DNA from 3 places in the Zavarzinia compransoris genome. Region 3 is predicted to be linked to each of the others. Evidence: riboswitches for the same ligand, from Rfam matches in the RefSeq annotation. Region 3 holds a riboswitch; each other region holds the start of a gene.
What was found. A riboswitch is a leader RNA that binds a small molecule or an ion and turns the genes downstream of it on or off. The one in region 3 is predicted to bind cobalamin.
Positions count from the first base shown of each region.

Region 1: it holds a riboswitch for cobalamin, as region 3 does, so the genes downstream of both, DKG75_RS19980 (ribonucleoside-diphosphate reductase subunit alpha) here and DKG75_RS21755 (hypothetical protein) in region 3, are expected to answer to the same signal.
Region 2: it holds a riboswitch for cobalamin, as region 3 does, so the genes downstream of both, DKG75_RS13635 (energy-coupling factor ABC transporter permease) here and DKG75_RS21755 (hypothetical protein) in region 3, are expected to answer to the same signal.

Region 1 is NZ_QGLF01000006.1:63,055-70,358, reverse strand. Features, by position in the region: gene prpC (bifunctional 2-methylcitrate synthase/citrate synthase) at 1-433, opposite strand, end outside; gene DKG75_RS19980 (ribonucleoside-diphosphate reductase subunit alpha) at 559-2,346, opposite strand; cobalamin riboswitch at 2,523-2,730, opposite strand; gene DKG75_RS19975 (isocitrate lyase) at 2,950-4,569, shown strand; gene DKG75_RS19970 (malate synthase G) at 4,713-6,869, opposite strand; gene DKG75_RS19965 (hypothetical protein) at 6,932-7,168, opposite strand.
Region 2 is NZ_QGLF01000003.1:615,036-622,339, forward strand. Features, by position in the region: gene DKG75_RS13605 (aerobic carbon-monoxide dehydrogenase large subunit) at 1-404, opposite strand, end outside; gene DKG75_RS13610 ((2Fe-2S)-binding protein) at 401-901, opposite strand; gene DKG75_RS13615 (FAD binding domain-containing protein) at 929-1,795, opposite strand; gene DKG75_RS13620 (copper chaperone) at 2,153-2,848, shown strand; gene DKG75_RS13625 (SDR family NAD(P)-dependent oxidoreductase) at 2,805-3,560, opposite strand; gene DKG75_RS13630 (AraC family transcriptional regulator) at 3,698-4,588, shown strand; cobalamin riboswitch at 4,647-4,855, shown strand; gene DKG75_RS13635 (energy-coupling factor ABC transporter permease) at 4,893-5,570, shown strand; gene DKG75_RS13640 (flavin-containing monooxygenase) at 5,767-7,263, shown strand; gene DKG75_RS13645 (dihydrofolate reductase family protein) at 7,271-7,304, opposite strand, start outside.
Region 3 is NZ_QGLF01000008.1:65,088-72,391, forward strand. Features, by position in the region: gene DKG75_RS21745 (TetR/AcrR family transcriptional regulator) at 1-154, opposite strand, end outside; gene DKG75_RS21750 (alpha/beta fold hydrolase) at 233-1,039, shown strand; cobalamin riboswitch at 1,097-1,284, shown strand; gene DKG75_RS21755 (hypothetical protein) at 1,394-1,969, shown strand; gene DKG75_RS21760 (cobalamin-binding protein) at 1,969-2,766, shown strand; gene DKG75_RS21765 (AAA domain-containing protein) at 2,896-6,342, shown strand; gene DKG75_RS21770 (lipid-transfer protein) at 6,421-7,304, shown strand, end outside.

The DNA of each region.
Region 1 (7,304 bases), on a different contig from region 3:
GCATGGAACCGAGGGAGGCCATCAGCCGGTCGGCGATGTCGCGCGCGCCCGGAATATTGTGGTCGTCCTTTTCCGGCAAGGCGCAGCCGAGCGCGGAGACCCCGGTGCGCATCACATCCATCGGGTGCGCCGAGGCGGGCAGGCATTCCAGCGCCTGGCGGACGTTGCTCGGCAACCCGCGCAGGGCTTTCAGCCGGGCCTTGTAGGCCTTGAGTTCGGCCATGGTCGGCAGCTTGCCGTGGACCAGCAGGTGCGCCACTTCCTCGAATTCGCAGCGCTCGGCAATGTCCAGGATGTCATAGCCCCGGTAATGCAGGTCGTTGCCGGACTTGCCCACCGTGCACAGCGCGGTATTGCCGGCGGCGACGCCCGACAGGGCCACGGATTTCTTGGGCTTGAAGGGGACTGCGGTCTCGGGCGCGATCGCGTTCATGGGACGTTTCCTGTTCCGAAGAGGCCTGTGGCCGCCATCTTCGGAAAGGTCGCCCCTTGCCGTGAATGCCTGAAATGGTGAGGATTTGCCGAAGCCGTCCTGCAAATCTGCGAAGTTTGCGAAGCCTATTGGCAGGCGAGGCATTCCTCATAGTCTTTCCGCGCCGGCGCCTCCAGCTTGCCGGCGAAGCCCGCGCGGCTGACCGATTTGGACCGGCAGTAGTAAAGGCTCTTGATGCCGCGCGCCCAGGCGGACCAATGCAGCATGTGCAGGTCCCATTTGTCGACATCGGCGGGGATATAGAGGTTCAGCGACTGGCTCTGGCAGATAAAAGGCGCGCGGTCTGCGGCGAGGTCGATCAGCCAGCGCTGGTCGATCTCGAAGGCGGTGCGGAACACGGCCTTCTCGTGCTCGTCGAGGGCGTCGAGATGCTGGACCGAGCCTTCGTGTTCAAGGATCGAGGTCCAGGTTTCCTGGGTGTCCAGGCCCTTTCCGGCCAGCAGGTCGGTCAGATAGGGGTTCCGCACCACGAAGGCGCCGGACAGGGTCTTGTGGTTGTAGATATTGGCTGGGATCGGCTCGATACAGGCGGATGCCCCGCCGCAGATGATGCTGATCGAAGCGGTGGGGGCGATGGCGATCTTGTTGCTGAAGCGGGCCTTCAGGCTGCGTTCGGCGGCATCGAGGCAGGCGCCGCGCTCCTCCGCCAAAAGGACGGAGGCGGCATCCGCCTCGCGCCGGATCTGCCGGAAGATGCGCATGTTCCACGACTTCGCCATGGCGCTTTCGAAGGGGATGCCCTTCGCTTGCAGGAAGGAATGAAAGCCCATGACCCCGAGCCCGACCGAACGCTCGCGCATGGCGGAATATTTCGCCTGCGCCATCGTCTCGGGTGCGCTTTCGATGAAACTGGTCAAGACATTGTCGAGGAAGCGCATGACATCCTCGATGAAGCCTTCCTCATTGCACCATTCGTCGTAAGTCTCGATGTTCAGGGACGACAGGCAGCAGACGGCGGTGCGCTCCGCGTCGCGGTGGTCCGTGCCGGTGGGCAGGGTGATTTCCGAGCAGAGGTTGGAGGTCGAGACTTTCAGCCCCAGGTCGCGCTGGTGGCGGGGCAGGGCCTTGTTCACCGTGTCGATGAAGAGGAGATAGGGCTCGCCGGTCTGCAACCGGGTCTCCAGGATGCGCTGCCACAATTGGCGGGCATCGACATGGCGCAGCACCGCCCCCGATTTCGGGCTGATCAGCGGGAACATCTCGCCCGTCTTCACCGCCGCCATGAAGGCATCGGTGATGTTGATGCCATGGTGCAGGTTCAGGCCCTTGCGGTTGAAATCGCCGGACGACTTGCGGATTTCGAGGAATTCCTCGATCTCCGGGTGATGCACGTCGAGATAAACTGCGGCCGAGCCCCGGCGCAGCGAGCCTTGCGAGATCGCGAGGGTGAGCGCATCCATGACATGGATGAAGGGAATGATGCCGGAGGTCTCGCCGCAGCCCTTCACCGCCTCGCCGATGGAACGCACCCGGCCCCAATAGGTGCCGATGCCGCCGCCGTTGGAGGCCAGCGCCACATTCTCGTTCCAGGTCTCGACGATGCCGTCCAGACTGTCCGGCACGGAATTCAGGAAGCAGGAAATGGGCAGGCCGCGGGTCGTCCCGCCATTCGACAATACGGGCGTCGCCGGCATGAACCACAGGTTCGAGATGGCGTCATAGAGCCGCTGGGCATGGTCCACATCGTCGGCATAGGCACAGGCGACGCGGGCGAACAGGTCCTGGTACGATTCGCCCGGCATCAGGTAGCGGTCGTCCAGCGTCGCCTTGCCGAAAGCGGTGAGCTTGGCGTCGCGGGCGCGCACCAGCGTCAGGTCGGCCGGCCGGGGCGGCTGCGCCAGGGGGCGGGGCAGGGGGGCGACGCGGGGCGCGGGCCGCGCGGCGGGAAGCGGGACGAGATGACCGTTGTGGTCGAAATCATAGGCCGGCAGCGACACGTTCGATCCCCTCCTGATCGGTGGGGCGCCGGGATGCCATGGGCAGGGCTTATCCGCCCGCCGACGGCCATCCGCCCGGGACACCCCGCCCGTGGACAATCATCGGCATGGCAGGTCTCCTGGCTCGCGGGTCGTCGCCTTGCCCCGCCTTCCCGGGCCGGACGGTCCAGTGGCGTATCTTGGGCAGGCTCGTCGCTTACAGTTGCGGGGGCAGCTTCGGAATCGGGGGATTCCCTTGACCGAATTCCCTCTTAGCCCCGGATCTTGTGATTCCGGGGAACCATGCTGCGGACATCTTGTGGCCGGCGGGGGAGAGTCGTCAAGCCGCGCCTGGGCGGCCCGATCTTGACAGGATTTACCACGATTGTTTCCGGGCGGTCAGGTCTTTGACAAATTTACCTTTATTTTCAAATGGTTGTCTTTAACGGGGCGGGCCGCCCGCCTAGCATCGCGCCAGGTGTCGGCCCAGGACCGGGGCCGATACACCCCTTCCCGACGCGATCCGCGAGGAGCCCCCCAATGTCCAATCGCAAATCCTATGCCGACCTCGTGGCCGAGGTCGCCGCGCGTTACCCCTCGGGCCAGACGCCCGGCGGCGTCTCGGTCGACGATATCGTCCAGCTGAAGGTGCAGAATACCTATGGCACCCATCTCGACATCGCGCGCGGGATGGCCGGCGTCATGCGCCGGGACATGGCGGCCTATGATGCCGATGCCGGAAAATTCACCCAGTCGCTGGGCTGCTGGTCGGGTTTCCATGCCCAGCAGATGATCAAGTCGGTGAAGCGCCTGCGCGGCACGGCCAGGGGCACCTATGTCTATCTGTCGGGCTGGATGGTGGCGGGTCTCCGCAACCGCTGGGGTCACCTGCCCGACCAGTCGATGCACGAGAAGACCGCCGTCGTCGAATTGATCGAGGAGATCTATGTCTCGCTGCGCCAGGCCGATGAAGTGGCGCTGAACGACCTGTTCAAGGACCTGAAGGCGGCGCGGGCCCAGGGCGATGCGGCGGCGGAGGCCAAGGCGATCGCGGCGATCGACGGTTTCGAGACCCATGTGGTGCCGATCATCGCCGACATCGATGCCGGCTTCGGCAACGAGCATGCGACCTATCTCCTCGCCAAGGAAATGATCAAGGCCGGCGCCTGCTGCCTGCAGATCGAGAACCAGGTCTCTGACGCCAAGCAGTGCGGCCACCAGGACGGCAAGGTCACGGTCCCACGCGAGGATTTCATCGAGAAGCTGCGTGCCTGCCGCCTCGCCTTCGAGGAATTGGGCGTGGACGAGGGCGTGATCGTCGCCCGCACCGACAGTCTGGGCGCCGGCCTGACCCAGAAGGTGCCGGTCTCGCAGGTCCCGGGGGATCTCGCCGCCGAATACATCAAGTGGCTGAAGGTGGAGCCGATCACGGCGGACAAGCCGATCCGCGAGGGCGAACTGGCCCTCTACCAAGGCGGCCAGTTCGTGCGCCCGCAGCGCCTGCCGAACGGCCTCTTCCCCTTCAAGGAGGGCACGGGCAAGCAGCGGGTGGTCGAGGATTGCATCGCCTCCCTGACCCAGGGCGGTGCCGATCTCCTGTGGATCGAGACCGACACCCCGAATGTGGACGAGATCGCCGGCATGGTGAACGAAATCCGCAAGGCCGTGCCGAAGGCGAAGCTGACCTACAATAATTCCCCCAGCTTCAACTGGACCCTGAACCTGCGGAGGCAAGTCCGCGCCCAATGGCTGAAGGACGGCAAGATCGCCGAGACCGATTACCCGGACGGCAACGAGCTGATGAAGGCGGATTTCGATGCCACCGACCTCGGCCGCGAGGCGGATGCCCGCCTCCAGCGCTTCCAGGCCGATATTTCGGCCCGCGCCGGCGTCTTCCACAATCTCATCACCCTGCCGACCTTCCACCTGACGGCAAAGTCGATGGACGAACTGTCGCGCGGCTATTTCGGCGACGACAAGATGCTGGCCTATGTCGCCACCGTGCAGCGCGAGGAAATCCGGCGCGGCGTCTCGGCGGTGAAGCACCAGCATGAAGTGGGCTCGGACCTGGGCGACAGCTTCAAGGAAATGGTGTCGGGCGAACGCGCGCTGAAGGCGGGCGGCCATGCCAACACGATGAACCAATTCGCCGCCGAGTAACCCGGCGAACGACAAAAGGCGCCGCTCCCGAAAGGGGCGGCGCCTTTTTCATGCCCTAGGAATGCCGGCGGCGACGGTGGTGATCATCGCCGCCGGCGGCCGCGATACCGCCCGCCATGACCGGGCCGTATCGCGACGGGTTGCTAGCCCTTGGCGACGAGGCGCCACTTGTGCAGCAGGGGTTCGGTGTAGCCGCTCGGCTGCTCGCGGCCCTTGAACACGAGGTCGAGGGCGGCCTGATAGGCGACACTCCCCTCATAGGCCGGCACCATGGGCTTGTAGAGGGGATCGCCCGCATTCTGGCCATCGACGACGGCCGCCATGCGCCGGAAGGTCTCGTGCACCTGATCCGCGGTCACGATGCCGTGATGCAACCAGTTCGCCATATGCTGGCTGGAGATGCGCAAGGTCGCCCGGTCTTCCATCAGGCCGATGTCGTTAATATCCGGCACTTTGGAACAGCCGACCCCCTGGTCGATCCAGCGCACCACGTAGCCGAGGATGCCTTGCGCGTTATTGTCCAGTTCCGCCCGGATCTCGTCCGGCGACCAATTGGTGTCGGTGGCGACCGGGATGGTCAGCAGGGCATCCAGCACGTCTTCCGACTGGCCTTCCAGCCCGGCCTGGATCTCAGCCACATCGACCTCGTGGTAATGCAGGGCGTGCAGGGTGGCGGCGGTCGGCGACGGCACCCAGGCCGTGTTGGCCCCGGCCTTCGGATGGGCGACCTTCTGCTTCAGCATCTCGCCCATCAGGTCCGGCATCGCCCACATGCCCTTGCCGATCTGCGCCTTGCCGCGCAGGCCGCAGGCAAGGCCGGTCAGGACATTGTTCCGCTCGTAGGCCGAGATCCAGGCGGATGACTTCATCGCGCCCTTCCGCACCATGGGCCCGGCTTCCATCGAGGTATGGATCTCGTCGCCCGTGCGGTCCAGGAAGCCCGTGTTGATGAAGGCCACCCGGTGCTTGGCCGCCGCGATGGCAGCCTTCAGGTTCACGGTCGTCCGGCGTTCCTCGTCCATGATGCCGAGCTTCACCGTATAGGGGGCGAGGCCGGCCAGTTCCTCCGCCCGGCCGAAAAGCTCGTCGGCGAAGGCAACCTCTTCCGGCCCATGCATCTTCGGCTTCACGATATAGATCGAACCGGCGCGGGAATTGCGCAGGGGGCCCGTGCCCAGCAGGTCGTGCCTGGCGATCGTGACCGAGACCACCGCATCCAATATGCCTTCCGGGATTTCGCTGCCGTCTTCGAGCAGGATCGCCGGGTTGGTCATCAGGTGGCCGACATTGCGGATGAACATCAGCGAGCGGCCCGGCAGGGTGAGCGTGCCGCCGCCCGGCGTCGCATAGGTCCGGTCCGGGTTCATGGCGCGGGTGAAGCTCCGGCCAGCCTTCGCCACCTCTTCCGTCAGCGTGCCCTGCATCAGGCCCAGCCAATGGCCATAGGCGACGACCTTGTCCGCCGCATCGACCGCGGCGACCGAATCCTCGCAGTCCATGATCGTGGTCAGCGCCGCTTCCACCAGCAGGTCCTTGACCCCGGCGGGATCGGTGCTGCCGATGGGATGGGTCTTGTCGATCTGGATTTCGATGTGCAGCCCGTTGTTGACCAGCAGGATCGCGGTGGGCGCCTCCACCGGGCCGCTGTAGCCGACATATTGGCCGGGATCGGCCAGGCCGATCTCGCCGTCGCCCATGACGGCGACCAGGACGCCGCCGGCGATGGCATAGCCGCGGGCATCCTTGTGGCTGCCGCCGGCAAGCGGGGCGGCGAGGTCGAGAACGTCGCGGGCATAGGCGATGACCTTGTCGCCCCGGGCCGGGTTGTAGCCCTTGCCCTTCTCGGCACCGCCGGTCTCGGGAATGGCATCGGTGCCGTAGAGGGCATCGTAGAGACTGCCCCAGCGGGCATTCACGGCATTGAGGGCATAGCGTGCATTCATCACCGGCACGACGAGCTGGGGCCCGGCCTGGGCCGAGATTTCCGTGTCGATGCCCGTGGTCTCGATGGCGACATGATCGGGCACGGGGGCGAGATAGCCGATCCCGGAAAGGAACGCCTTGTAGGCGGCAAGGTCGCCCTTGCCGTTCGCCCGGTGCCAGGCGTCGATCTGGGCCTGGATGTCGTCGCGCTTCGCCAGCAGGGCCTTGTTCTTCGGGGCGAGGTCATGGGCGATGGCGTCGAGGCCGGCCCAGAAGGCCCCGGCCTCGATGCCCGTGCCCGGCAGGGCCCGGTCCTCGATGAAGGCGGCAAGCTCGGCCGCGACCTGGAGACGATGGCGGGTAACGCGGGATGTCATGGGCGATCCTCAAAAAAAAGCCGCCGGGGTGGGGGCCCCGGCGGCAGTGCGCGAAGAATGGGTCAGCGGGCGCGATTGAGATTGACCACCGGGCTCATCTGGTCCGCCCAGCGGCCGTCGCCGGAATGGACCCGGTCGGTCCGCTTGATCTCGACGATGGCGCCGGCAGCCATGGCCTTGCGGATGGTTTCGTTCATGCGGGCCACATCGTGGGACAGGGCTTCGATGATGCCTTCGAGATCGGTCGGCATGGGGCAGCTGCCGGCACCGGGGATGGTGATGATGTCGCTGTCGGTCATGGTGCGCTCCAGTCGCGTAAAGCCGTTCTGTTGTGGACAGTCTTTACAAAGAGGGCGCCTGGGGCAATCATCCGCCTTGTAAAAAAGTGTTTATATGTCAATGATTTAACAGTTAATGGGGCGATCTTGTAAGGAT
Region 2 (7,304 bases), on a different contig from region 3:
GCCTCGATCAGTTCGACGGCGTCGGCGGCGATATAGCGGTCGTCGGCGACGATGAAGACGACTTCCTGGTTCTGGAACAGCACCTTCTCGTCGGCCAGCACGGCCTGCACGTCGCCGGCGAGCGTCGGCATGTAGTGCAGGTTCAGGGGCTTCAGGTCGGCCGCGGTCAGCACGGCGCGGACCCCGGGCAGGGCCTTGGCCTTCGAGATGTCGAGCTTCTTGATCCGCGCATGGGCGAAAGGCGAGCGGTAGAAATCGCCGAACAGCATGCCGGGCAGCTTGATGTCGTCGACGTAATTGCCCCGGCCCTGGGTGAAGCGGATGTCTTCGACGCGCTTCCGCTTGCAGCCCATGCCCTGGAGCTTTTCCTCCCGCTGTTCGCGGGTGACGGCCATGTCGTTCATTCTGCGGCCTCCGTGAAGGGCGTGCCGTTGATCTTGGCGGCAGCGTATTGGATGGCTTTCACGATGTTCTGGTAGCCGGTGCAGCGGCACAGGTTGCCGGCGATGCCGAAGCGGATCTCCGCCTCGGTCGGGGCCGGGTTTTCCTGCAGCAGGCGGTGGGCGCGCATGATCATGCCCGGCGTGCAGAAGCCGCATTGCAGCCCGTGCATCATGCGGAAGCCTTCCTGCAGGGCGTGCAGCGTGCCGTCCGCATTGGCCATGCCTTCGACGGTGGTCACGCTGCCGCCGTTGGCCTGGATGGCGAAGCGGGTGCAACTCTTCACCGAGCGGCCGTCGAGATCGACCGTGCAGGCCCCGCAGTGCGAGGTGTCGCAGCCGATATGCGCGCCGGTCAGGTTGAGCTGCTCGCGGATGAAATGGATCAGCAGGGTGCGCGGTTCGACGAGGCCTTCCACCTTGTCGCCGTTCACCGTCATCTGGACGTGAACCTTGGCCATGTTTCTTCCCCGTTGGTTCTCTCTAGGTCAGCCCTGGGCGCGGCCGGCGGCGCGGGCGAGCGCGCGGCGCACCATCACCCCGGCCATCTTGGTGCGATAGGCGGCGGGGCCGCGGCCGTCGGTCGCCGGATCGGTGATGGCTTCCGCCGCCGCGACCGCGCGGTCGATGCTGGCGGGATCGAGGGCGCCGCCGGTGACGGCCGCCGCCGCCGCCTCGGCCAGCAGGGGCGTTTCGCCGACATTGGTCAGGGTGATGGTGCAGCGGGCGATGCGCCCGCCCACCCGGGTCAGAAGCACGGCGGCGGCGGCGGTCGCATAGTCGCCGATCTTCCGCTTCAGCTTCTCGTAGGCATAGCCGTGGCCGGCGGGCGGCGGCGCGAAGGAGACCGCGGTCACCACCTCGCCCGGCTCCAGCGCGGTGAAATAGGCGCCGTGATAGAATTCGCGGGCCGCGATCTGGTGCTCGCCCTCGGGGCCGGCGACGTGATAGCGGGCGTCGAGCGCCATCATCAGGGCCGGCATGTCGTTGCCCGGATCGCCGTTGGCGACATTGCCGCCGATGGTGCCGTAATAGCGCACCTGGGGATCGGCGATCAGCAGCGCCGCCTCGCGCAGGATCGGCACCTGGCGGGTCAGCAGGTCGCTGCCGATGACTTCGTGCTGGGTGGTCATGGCGCCGATGACGATGCGGTCGCCCGCCTGGCGGATACCCTTCAGGTCGGCGATGCCGCCGAGGTCGATCAGGTGTTCCGGGACCGCCATGCGCAGCTTCATCATGGGGATGAGGCTGTGGCCCCCGGCGAGCGGACGGGCGTCGTCGCCGAGATCGGCCAGAAGTTTGACCGCATCGGCGATGGATGCCGGCCGGTGATAGTTGAAGGGGCCTGGGATCATCGTTGCACCGCCTCCCCGCGGCGTCGGGACGTCGTTGCGCTTTGGTTGCGCCTTGGGTCCCACGGTCGGTTGCGGTGCGGTGCAGCATCAACGCCGGATTCACCGGTGCGGTTTTCGGGGCCCGGACGGCGCTTGTCGTGAATGAACGGCGGTGCGGCTGCACGAAATGCGGCTTTGCCGGGGGCCGGCGCCGCCCGGCCCTTTTGCGCTGCCGCAAGGGCTTGCGGCGGTGCGTTTACGCCGGTTGGCGCCGCTCGTGCCCGACAGGCGCCGTTCGTGCACGGGGCCTTGGCCGGCCCTCGGGCCCGACGCCAAGACTGGGGCGACTTAAGACCTGAACCGGGGTGAGACGCCGCGATGGATCCGACGCGCGAAGAGTGTGCGGTTCAAAAGGGCCGGCCGGTGCTGCTGCTGTCCGGCCTCAGCCTGGCGGGCTGGACCTTGCTGGTCTTCGGCGAGCGCGGGCTGTTCCTGCCCGGGCTGTGCGGCCCGGGGGCCGGCGTCCTGCTGGACTGGGATTGGCAGCGCCTCGAATGGCTGCTGCTGCTGAACCCGCCGGGGGGGCTTGCCCTGTCGTGGAGCGTGATGCTGCTGGCGATGATGCCGCTGCTGCTGGCCGTGCCGCTGGGGCGGCCGGCAGCGGGGCCCGGCGACGTGGTGCCCTTCGTCGCCGGCTATCTCGCGGTCTGGCTGCCGGCGGGGGTGCCCCTGACCGTGGCGGCCCTCGCCCTCCATGCCGCGGCCGGGACCTGGGCCGTGGTGCCCGCGCTGGTCCTGGCCCTTTGCTGGCAGGGGACGCCGGCCCGGCGCGCCTGCCTCGAACGGTGCCGCTGCCGGCCGGGGGCGGGCGCCGGGGCGCTGCGCCTGGGGCTTGCGACCGGCGCCGCTTGCCTCGGCACCTGCTGGGCCCTGATGCTGGCGGCCATGGTGGCGGGGCCGTTCCATCTCCCCGCCATGGCCCTGTTCACCCTGGTCCTGACCGTCGAGCGGCTGGGGCCGGGGCCGGGGCTCAGAGTCCCTGGCCGCCGGAAACCTCGATCCGCTGGGCATTGACCCAGCGGTTGTCCTCGCCGAGCAGGGCGGCGATCATCGGGCCGATGTCGTCGGGCAGGCCGACCCGGCCGAGGGCGGTCATTTCGGCGAAGATCCGGTTGATCTCCGGATTGTCGCGCACCGCGCCGCCGCCGAAATCGGTCTCGATCGCGCCGGGGGCGACGGCGTTCACGGCGATGCCGCGCCCGCCCAGTTCCTTCGCCATATAGCGGGTCAGGACCTCGACCGCGCCCTTGGCCGCGGCATAGACGGCATAGCCGGCCAGCGAGACCCGGGTCAGGCCCGACGACAGGTTGACGATGCGCCCGCCATCGGCCAGCAGGGGCAGCAGGGCCTGGGTGAGAAAGAACACGCCCTTGAAATGGACGTTCACCAGACGGTCGAACTGCGCCTCGGTGGTGGTGCCGATCGGGGTCAGGTCGCCGTGGCCGGCATTGTTCACCAGATGGTCGAAAGTCTCGCGGCCCCAGGTCTCGCGCAGGCCTGCGCGCAGCCGGTCGGCGAAGCCCGGAAAGCCGGCGATATCGCCGGCATCGAGCGGGAAGGCCAGGGCCTTGCGGCCGAGGGCGGCGATTTCCGCGACCACCACCGCCGCCGCCTCGGCATTGTTCTGATAGGTGACGATGACGTCGCCCCCGCGCCGGGCGATATGCAGCGCGGTATTGCGGCCGAGGCCGCGGCTGGCGCCGGTAACGAGGCTGATCTTGGTCATGGCGTCGGTCTCCTCTGTCGCGTGACGGGATCACTATCGGCGGGCGGCGGTGCGCGCGGTTGCCGGAAGCTCGACAAGATTTGCCTGATCCTGCCAGGGGGGATGCGGGCGCGCGGGCGATGGCATAGGCTTCGACCATGACCACGCTGCTCGATACCGTCCGCCGCTATGCCGATGCCCATGCCGATGCCTCGGGCCTTGCCGCGACCCCCATTCCCGGTCTCGGCCTCGTCCGCGCCACGGCGCCCAGCGGGTTGCTGCATGCGATCTCGCGGCCTTTGGTGTGCATGGTCGTCCAGGGCGGCAAGCAGGTCACCATGGGGGCGGAGAGTTTCGCCTTCGCCGCCGGGGACAGCCTGCTGATCACCGCCGATGTCCCGACGGTCAGCCAGATCACCCGGGCCAGCCCGGTCGCGCCCTATTACTCCCTGGTCCTTGCGCTCGATCCCGCCCTGATCGTCGATCTCGCGACCGAGATGGGGGCCGCCCGGGTCGCCGATGCCGCCCCGGTCCGGGTCGAGCCGACCGATGCGGAAGTGGCGGATGCGGCGCTGCGCCTGATGAAACTCTTGGACCGGCCGGCGTCCCTGCCCGTGCTTCAGGGGCAGTTGCTGCGCGAAATGCATTATTGGCTGCTGGCCGGGCGCCACGGCACGGCGATCCGCCGGCTCGGCTGGGCGGACGGGCACCAGCAGCGGGTGGCGCGGGCGGTCGCCGTGCTGCGCGCCGATTTCGCCCGGCGCCTGCCGGTCGAACATCTGGCCGAGGTGGCGGGCATGAGCCCGTCCTCGTTCCACCGGCATTTCCGTGCCGTCACCTCGCTGTCGCCGCTGCAATTCCAGAAGCAGTTGCGCCTGATCGAGGCCCGCCGCCTGATGCAGGCGGAAGGGCAGAGCGCCGGCAGCGCCGCCTTTGCCGTCGGCTATGAAAGCGTGCAGCAATTCACCCGCGAATACGGCCGCCTGTTCGGCCTGCCGCCGGTGCGCGACGCCGAGATCGCCCGCCGCAAGGCGACCGCCGCCGCCTGAACCGCCGTCTTCCTCGCTTGACAGGCGGGCCGGCTTGGCCCCTGCTGTCCGCGCTTGTGGTTTCCGGCCGGCGGGTGGCCCCCGCCGACCGGATGAAAAGGGAATGGGGAAGGGCCCTTAGGCCCCAGCCCCGACCGCCCCCGCGACTGTGAGCGGCGAGCGTCCTTCCATCATGCCACTGGCCTTGCCGGGAAACCGGCCGGGCTGGGAAGGCGGAAGGCGCAGCGACCCGCGAGTCAGGAGACCTGCCACCGGCAAGATATCAACCTCGCGCCGTCGGGTGAGACGGCAAAGGAGATTGGACATGCATATCGAACCCGGCCTCGTCGAGGGCGGAAAGATCTGGCTGAGCTATGCGACCGCGGCGGGTGCCGGCGGTTACACGCTGAAGCTGGCCTATGACGCCGCCCGCGAGCGCGGCTTCGTCTCCCTCGGCCTGCGTGCCGTCGCGGCGACCGCCCTCGTCTTCTCGTTCTTCGAGCTATTGCCGCATTACCCGGTGGGCGTTTCCGAGGTGCACCTGATCCTCGGTTCCACCCTGTTCCTGATCCTGGGCGCGGCTCCGGCGGCGCTCGGCTTGGCCGCCGGGCTCCTGATCCAGGGGCTGTTCTTCGCGCCCTTCGACCTGCCGCAATACGGCATGAACGTCACCACCCTGCTGGTGCCGCTCTTCGCCCTCGGCGCCCTGGCGCGCAAGGTGATCGCGCCCGAGACGCCCTATGTCGAATTGCGCTACACGCAGGCTCTGGCGCTGTCGACCGCCTATCAGGCCGGGATCGTCGCCTGGGTCGCCTTCTGGGCCCTCTACGGCCAGGGCTTCGGGGCGGAGAACCTGACCGCGGTCGCCAGTTTCGGCGGCGCCTATCTTCTCGTCATCGCGATCGAGCCGCTGGCCGATCTCCTGGTCCTGGCCGGGGCCAAGGCGCTTCACGGCCTCAGGGGCCGGGGCATCGTCGAACGCCGCCTCTACGAAGCCGCCTGACCGCCCGGAACGGGCCGGGGGCCATCGGGGGCGCCCCCGGCCCCGTTCCAAACCTTTCTCATCCGACAAAATTCTATTTCAACTGACAAAATTGTGCGTATAGTGGCGCCGTGCCCGGCCCGATGGCCGAGGCCGTCGCGACATAACGGCGGATCGCGCCTTTAAGGCAAACCGCAGGGCCAGGATGGGGAAGAGAATGCCGACCGAGCATCTGGACGTGCTGATCGTGGGCGCCGGCCTGTCCGGCATCGGGGCGGCCTATCACCTCCAGGCCCATTGCCCGGGCAAGAGTTTCGCCCTGCTCGAAAGCCGCGAGCGCCTGGGCGGGACCTGGGACCTGTTCCGCTACCCCGGCATCCGCTCGGACAGCGACATGTATACGCTCGGCTATTCCTTCAAGCCCTGGACCGATGCCAAGGCGATCGCCGACGGCCCGTCGATCCTCCGCTACATGACCGGCGTCGCCAAGGACAACCATATCGCCGAGCGCATCCGCTACGGCCTCAAGGTCAAGGCCGCCTCGTGGTCGACCAAGGATGCCGCCTGGACCGTCGAGGCCGAACGCACCGCGACCGGCGAGACCGTGCGCCTGACCTGCAACTTCCTCTACAGTTGCAGCGGCTATTATAATTACGAAGCGGGCTTCACCCCGGATTTCCCGGGGCGGGACGCCTTCAAGGGCACCTTCATCCACCCGCAGCACTGGCCGGAAGGCCTCGACTATGCGGGCAAGAAGGTGGTGGTCATTGGCTCGGGCGCGACCGCGGTGACGCTGGTGCCGGAAATGGCCAAGACGGCGGGCCATGTCACCATGCTCCAGCGCTCGCCGACCTATGTCATCACCCGCCCGGGCGAGGACAAGCTGGCGAACAACCTGCGCAAATGGCTGCCGGCCCAGCTTGCCTATGGCATCACCCGGTGGAAGAACGTCGGCCTCGGCATGATGTTCTTCCAGCTCTCGCGCAGCCGGCCGGAAAAGGTGAAGCAGAAGATCATCGACCTGATCAGGCGTCAGGTCGGGCCGAATTTCGACGTCGAGAAGCATTTCACCCCGACCTACAAGCCCTGGGACCAGCGCGTCTGCCTGGTGCCGGACGGCGACCTGTTCAAGGCGCTGCGCAAGGGTTCGGCCTCGGTCGTCACCGACCATATCGAGACCTTCACCGAAACCGGCATCCGGCTGAAGTCGGGGCAGGAGATCGAGGCGGATATCATCGTCTCCGCCACCGGGCTGAAACTGCTGTTCATGGGCGGCATGAGCCTCAGCGTCGACGGCAAGGCGATCGACAACAGCGCGCTCTACAATTATCGCGGCATGATGTATTCGGACCTGCCCAACCTGGTCACGGCCTTCGGCTATACCAATGCCTCCTGGACCTTGAAGGCGGACCTGACCGCGGAGCGGGTCTGCCGCCTGCTGAACCACATGGACCGCCACGGCTTCCGCTATTGCGTGCCGCGCCTGAACGACCCGACGGTGACGGCGGAACCCTTCATCGATTTCTCGTCGGGCTATGTCCAGCGGGCGCTGCAGGATTTCCCGCGCCAGGGTTCCAAGCGGCCGTGGAAACTCTACCAGAATTATGCGCTCGACATCCTGTCGCTGCGCTACGGCAAGCTCGACGACGGCACGCTGGAATTCGGCGGCAAGCCGGCCGGCGCCACCCTGGGCGCCGTGCCGAAACAGGCCTGAGCCGCGATCAGGCCGGGACGTAGGTCAGCTTGACCGCGTCC
Region 3 (7,304 bases):
CATAGCCTGCGCGCCGGGCGATCCGGTTCGTGTTCGTCTGCTCGAAGCCGGTCTCTTCGAATTCCCGCGCGGCCGCGTCGAGCAGGGCTGCGCGGGTCTCTTCGGGCCGCCGGGGCTTGGCCGGGCTCTTCGGGGGCTCAAGGGCGTTGGTCACTTGTCGGTGGGCTCCATTAAGTGATATATATATCACATGATAAGGCGGGCACGGGCCGGCGCCGAGGAGAAGAATCCGATGCCACTCGACCATATCCAAGCCGCGGGCGCGACCATCGCCGTCAGGACGCAAGGGGCGGGACCGGCGATCCTCTGCCTTCACGCCACCGGCCAGGGGGCGCGAGACTACGACCGTTTCGCCGAACGGATGGGTGACCGTTTCACCGTTCTGGCCCTGGACTGGCCGGGCCATGGCGACAGCCCGGCGGAAGCGGCGCCGGCCAGCGCCGCCCGCTATGCCGGGATTCTCGCCGGGGCGGTGGCTGCCTTGGGGCTGTCGCGCGTCATCGTCATCGGCAATTCCATCGGCGGGGCGGCCGCGATCAGCTATGCCGCCGCTCACCCCGACCGCGTCCGGGGCCTGGTGCTGTGCGATTCCGGGGGGCTGGCGCCGGTCAATCTCGTCGCCCGTCTCTATTGCCGCCACATGGCTCGCCGCTTTGCGCGTGCCGCCGCCGGCGACCGCCGCTTTCCCGACTGGTTCGCCCGTTATTACCGGACGATTCTGCCCGCGCCGGCCGCCGATTGGCGCCGCGACGAGATCGTCGCCGGCGGCCCGGCCGTCGCCGGCATCCTGGCCCAGGCCTGGGAAAGTTTCGCAAGGCCGCAGGCGGACCTGCGGCACCTCGTGCCGGCGCTGGCCATGCCGGTATTCTATGCCTGGGGCCGCAAGGACCGGACGCTGCGCTGGTCGTGGTCGAAGGCTGCGGCGCTCAAGGCGCCGAACCGCCGGGTCCAGCTTTTCGATGCCGGCCACGCGGCTTTCCTGGAGCAGCCGGACGAATTCGACCGCGCCTTCGCCGGCTTTGCCGGTGCCTGCCCCTGAAGCGGGCCACCCCGGCGGCATGGCGCGGCGATCTTGACAGCGGCGGCGCTTTGGCCGCCAGATGATCGCCTTCCCGGTGCCCGCTCGGCGGGCGAAGAGGGAAGCCGGTGCAAATCCGGCGCTGCCCCCGCAACTGTAAGCGGCTAGCCCGAACCGAACATGCCACTGGATCCGCCCGGGTCCGGGAAGGCCGGCCAGGGCGGCGATCCGCAAGCCAGGAGACCTGCCGTGAAGACCAGTCGTCGGGCGGGGTGTCCCGGCGGTGGCGTCGCCGCCGGCCTCATCCCGGCCGTGCGCCGTCGCCCGCTTTCCCCGCCCGCTATATCGCCCATGCGTGGGGAAAGAGGTGATCTCATGAGTGTTTCGTCCCTTCCGTCCGGTGGCGCCCTGGCCGGCCTGTCCGCCCGCAGCCGCAGCCTGCTGTGGCTCGGCTTCATCACCCTGGCCGGTGCGGCCTTCTCGCTGGTGCTGGCCTGCGCGACGCCCTTCGCGGCCCTTGCCGCCATTGCCGCGCTCAATCTGTCGCGCCGCGATGCGGTGTTGGCGGTCGTCCTGGCCTGGGCGGTCAATCAGGCCATCGGCTTCGGCCTGCTGTCCTATCCCCATGACGCCTCGACCTATGCCTGGGGCGGCGCCATCGGCATCAGCGCGCTGCTGTCGCTGGCCGGTGCCGTCGCGGCGGCGGGCCTGCTGGCGCGCCGCCATGCGCTGGTGCGCGGGCTTGCCGGCTTCGTTGCCGCATTCGTCGTCTGGCAGCTTGCGCTCTATGCCTCGGCCCTGGCCATCGGCAACGGCGAGGGGGCGTTCAGCGCCGCCATCGTCGGCTATGTCCTGCAGATGAACGTGCTGGCGCTGGCGATCCTTGCCGTCGTCCATCAGGCGGCGATCTCGCTCGGCCTCGTCGCCCGGCCAGTGCCGGCCTTCGCCTGATGGCCTTTCCGCCGGAAAGGATTGTCTGCCTGACCGAGGAGACGGTGGAAACCCTCTATCTCCTCGGCGCGGAGGACCGCATCGTCGGCATCTCCGGCTATTGCGTCCGCCCGCCGGCGGCCCGGCGCGACAAGCCCCGGGTCTCGGCCTTCACTTCTGCCGACATGCCGAAGATCCTGGCCCTGAAGCCGGATCTGGTGCTCACCTTCTCCGATCTCCAGGCGGCGATCGTGGCCGATCTGGTGCGCGCCGGCATCGCCGTTCACGCCTTCAACCAGCGCAGCATCGCCGGGATTCTGGACATGATCCGCCTGCTCGGCGCCATGGTCGGGGCAGGGCCGCGGGCCCTGGCCCTGGCCGACGGCTTCGCCCGCCGCATCGATGCGGCGAGGGCGGCGGCGGCCCGGCTCGACCATCGTCCCCGGGTCTATTTCGAGGAATGGGACGAGCCGATGATCAGCGGCATCGCCTGGATCTCGGAATTGATCGAGGCCGCGGGCGGTGTCGACGTCTTCCCCCATCTGGCCGGCCAAGGCGCCGCCCGCGACCGGATCGTCACCGCGGAACAGGTGGTCGCGGCCGCGCCCGAGATCATCGTCGCCTCCTGGTGCGGCAAGAAGTTCCGGCCGGAGAAACTGGCGGCCCGGCCCGGCTTCGAGCGCATTCCCGCGGTCCGCGACGGCCGGCTGCACGAGATCAAGGCGCCGGTCATCCTCCAGCCCGGCCCCGCGGCGCTGACGGAAGGGCTGGATGCCCTGTGCCGCCTCATCCTGCCGGAACGCGCCGCCCCGCTTTGACCCCGCCGCGGGGCGGTTTGCCGCGCCCGGTTGTAAAACCAGGATACTCTGCTACGAGAGAGTGGTTATGGTTGCACCCGGCCGGCCCCGGAAGGGGCAGGCCGGCGGTGGTCGGGTGAGAGGTTTGTCATGGTCAAGGCTGATCTGTCGGTGCTGCGCTATTGGCGCGCGGCCGTCGCGGACAGTGCCGCCGGGGAGGCGTGCCTGACGCCCAAGGCCCTGGGCGAATTCCAGGCGCTGTCGCGCGCGGAGGCGGAAAGCGGCCGTCTGAGCCGCGACACCATCGAGGTGCTGTTCGCCGGCGTGCCGAAGAATCAGTCGCGCGTCGCCGTCTCCTATCGCCCTCTTCATGTCCGCCGCCGGGTCAGCCATGCCCGGTCGCGCGGCGACGGGCTGCCGCTCGAGGTCGCCCCGGTCGTCACCGAGGCGGCGGTGACGCGCGCGGGCCTGATCATCCCGATGCGCAGCGTGATCGCGCGCGATATTCTCGATCCGCTGCCGCGCGGGGCCTTTTCCATCGGCAGCGTCGCCGATCTCGACCGTTTCCTGACCGCCCGGCCCTTCCCGGCCGGCGAGGGGCGCGACGACCTGTGGCCGCGCCACCAAGCCTATTGGCGCCAATTGATGGCCGAGGCCGGCGGCAATTGGCCGGAAGCGGACGACGACTATCAGGCCGTGGGATGGGGCTTGATCCGCCCCGCTGCGGACAATGCGCAGACCGTGAAGCAGATCCTCGCCCTCAGCGACGTCCTGATCCGGGAGCAGCCGGCGGCGCCGCTGCTGGCGAATTTCGCCCGCAGCACCCCACGCCCGCTCGAACCGGCGCTCGCGGGGCCGTTTCCCCTGGCCGAACGGCTTGGCCATGCCAACGGCGATTTCCCGCTGGCCGATCACCAGCGCGAAGTGCTGGCGCATCTGGCCCGGGCCGGCGACGGCGAGATCCTGGCGGTGAACGGCCCGCCCGGCACCGGCAAGACCACCATGCTGCTGTCCGCCATCGCCGGGGAATGGGTGCGCGCGGCCCTCGAAGGGGGCGAGCCGCCGCTGATCGTCGCCGCCTCGACCAACAATCAGGCGGTCACCAATATCATCGACGCCTTCGGCAAGGATTTCGGCCGGGGCGAGGGGCCCTTTGCCGGCCGCTGGCTGCCGGAGATCCAGAGCTTCGGCCTGTTCCTGGCCTCGAAAAGCCGGGAGGGGGAGGCCGCGGCGAAATACCAGACCGAGCGTTTCTTCGACAAGCTGGAGACGGCGGATTATCTGGCCCGCGCCCGCGCCGCCTATCTGCGCGCGGCCCGGGCCGCCTTTCCCGGTCTTGAACCCTTGGATGTGCCGGCGGCGATCGACGCCCTGCACGGGCTGATGCGGGAGGAACAGCGGACGCTGGCCGAGGCGGACGCCACCCACGGGGCCATGGTGCAGATCGAGGCCGCGATCCGCCAGGACCTGGGCGAGGCGCCCGAGGCCGCACTCGCCGAACGGCAGGCCGCCCGCACCCAGGCCGAGGCCGAGGGCGCCGCCGCCGCCGCCCTGCTGCACAAATGGGAGGGCTGGCTCGCGTCCGAGCCCCTGTTGCAATCCCTCTTCGCCTTCCTGCCGCCGGTGGCGCGGAAGCGCGGGCTGCGCGCCCGGCTCTTCCTGCGCGAAGCCGGGGCGGACGAGGCCGTCCTCGCCGAGACGCGCGCCGATGCCATGGAGGCCCGCCTGAAGAATCAGCTCCGGGATCGAGCGGAGAAACAGAGGGAAGCGGCGGAGCGCCACCAGCGGGCCATGAACGCGCTGGCGGCGCGCGACGCCCGGTCCGCCGCGTGGCGGGCGCTGGCGCAACGCCTTGCGGGGGAAAGCGGCGATGTCCCGGGCGTCGTCGCCCTCGACCGCCTGGCGGATTGCCGGCTGCGATTCCGGCTGTTCCTGCTCGCCACCCATTATTGGGAGGGCCGCTGGCTGCTGGCGATGGAAGAGGCGCTGCCCGCGCTGCAACGCCAGCAGCAGACCGGGCGGGGCGCCAATGATCGCGCCATGGTCGAACCCCAGTGGCGGCGGCGGATGATGCTGACCCCCTGCGCCGTCTCCACCTTCGCGACCCTGCCGGGCAAGATGACCTGCCGCGATGATCGTTCGGGCAGCTTCCGCACGGAGTATCTCTTCAACCATATCGACCTGCTGATCGTGGACGAGGCGGGGCAGGTACTGCCGGAAGTGGCGGCGCCGTCCTTCGCCCTGGCCAAGCGGGCCCTGGTCATCGGCGATACGCAGCAGATCGAGCCGATCTCTTCCCTGCCGCTGGCGGTCGATATCGGCAACCTGACCGAGGCCGGGCTGCTGTCCCATGCCGGGGACAGGGCGGCGCTCGAACGCGTGGAAGCCTTGGGCCTGACCTCGCGCAGCGGCAGCACCATGCGCCTCGCGCAGTCGGCCTGCCGCTTCCAGCCCTATCCCCGGCTCGACCGCGGCCTCTACCTGTTCGAGCACCGGCGCTGCTATGACGAGATCATCGGCTTCTGCAACGACCTTTGCTACAAGGGCACGCTGCTGCCGAGGCGGGGCGCGGCGGTGGGGACGATGCTGCCGCCCATGGGCTATCTCCATGTCGACGGCATGGCCGCGGCCGCCGGGGGCAGTCGCTTCAATGCCCTCGAGGCGCACACCATCGCGGCCTGGCTGGCGGCCGAGGGCGAGGGGCTGAAGCAGCGCTACGGCCGGCGGCTGGAGGATATCGTCGGCATCGTCACCCCCTTCGGCCGGCAGGTCCGCGAAATCGCCAAGGCCTGCGCCGAGGCCGGCATCGATGTCGGCCGCCAGGGCATGACCATCGGCACGGTCCACGCCCTCCAGGGGGCGGAGCGGCCGGTGGTGATCTTCTCGCCGGTCTATTCGAAACATGCCGACGGCGGCTTCATCGACCAGTCCCCCAGCATGCTGAATGTCGCGGTTTCGCGCGCCAAGGACGCATTTCTCGTCTTCGGCGACATGGATACGCTGGCGGCGGCCCCGCCGGGCAGCCCGCGTGCCGTTCTCGCCCGCTTCCTCTTCGCCGAGGAGGCGAACGGGCTGGCGTTCCAGGTCCCGCCGCGCCCCGACCTGTCGCAGGGCCAGCGCACAGTCGAGATGCTGCGCGATGCGGCGGAACACGACGCCTTTCTGTTGCAGGAACTGGCGGCGGCGCGGCGGAAATTCTGCATCGTCTCGCCCTGGGTCAATGTCGACACCATGGCCAGGGCCGGTACCACCCCGGCCATCGCGCAGGCGCGGGCGCGCGGCGTCGAGGTCGAGATTTTCGCCGATCCGGTGCTGATCCGCGACCGCAACAAGCCGGGGCAGGATAAGTTCGCCGAGGCGCAGGCGGCGCTGGCCAAGCTCGGCGTGCCGCTCCATGCCGTCAGGCAATTGCACAGCAAGCTGGTCTGGGCGGACGGGGCCCTGCTTGCCGTCGGCTCGTTCAACTGGCTGAGTGCGCTCCGTAGCGGCGACTATGCCCGCCACGAAACCTCCGTCGTCTACCGCGGTTCTCACCTCGGGGCCGAGATCGGCCTGCTGGAAGGCAGCCTGAAACCCCGCATCGGCCGCGACGGCTGAGCGGGGCCCGCCCGATTGGGGGGGCGCCGGCGCCCGGCCGCGGACCGATGATGAAGAAAAGCGGAGGCGGGCAGGAATATGGCACGGGAAGTCTTTGTCGCCGGGGTCGGCATGATCCCCTTCACCAAGCCGGGGCAAAGCGAGCCCTATGCGGTCATGGGCGCCCGGGCGGCCGGGGCGGCGCTCGATGACGCCGGCATCGGCTACGATGCCGTCCAGCAGGCCTATGTCGGCTATGTCTACGGCGATTCGACCGCGGGGCAGGCGGCAGTCTATGGCGTCGGCCTCAGCGGCATTCCGATCGTCAATGTGAACAACAATTGCTCCACCGGCTCGACCGCGCTGTTCCTGGCGCGGCAGGCGGTGGAGACGGGGGCCGCGGACTGCGTCCTCGCCCTCGGTTTCGAGCAGATGGAGCCCGGCGCCCTCGGCACCGTGTTCGAGGACCGGCCGTCACCGCTGGCCCGTTTCAACGATGCAATGCGCGGCATCCAGGGCTTCGACGGCGACACGCCTTTCGCCGCCCAGCATTTCGGCGGTGCCGGCCGCGCCCATCAACACCTGTTCGGGACCCGGGCGGAGACCTTCGCCGCCATCTCCGTCAAGGCCCGGCGCCATGCCGCCCATAATCCCTATGCCCTGTTCCGGGCCCCGATCACCCTGGAAGAGGTCATGGCGGCCAAGATGATCTTCGCGCCCCTGACCCGGCTGCAATGCTGCCCGCCCACCTGCGGCGGCGCGGCCGCCATCGTCTGTTCCGGCGACTTCGCCCGCCGCCACGGCCTGTCGCCCCGGGTGCGGATCGCGGCCCAGGCGATGACCACCGATCGCCCGTCCACCTTTGCCGACCACGACATGCGCAAGGTCGTCGGCTACGACATGACCCGGGCCGCCGCCGCCCAGGTCTATGAGATCGCGGGCATCGGCCCGGAAGACATTCCCGTGGCCGAACTGCACGATTG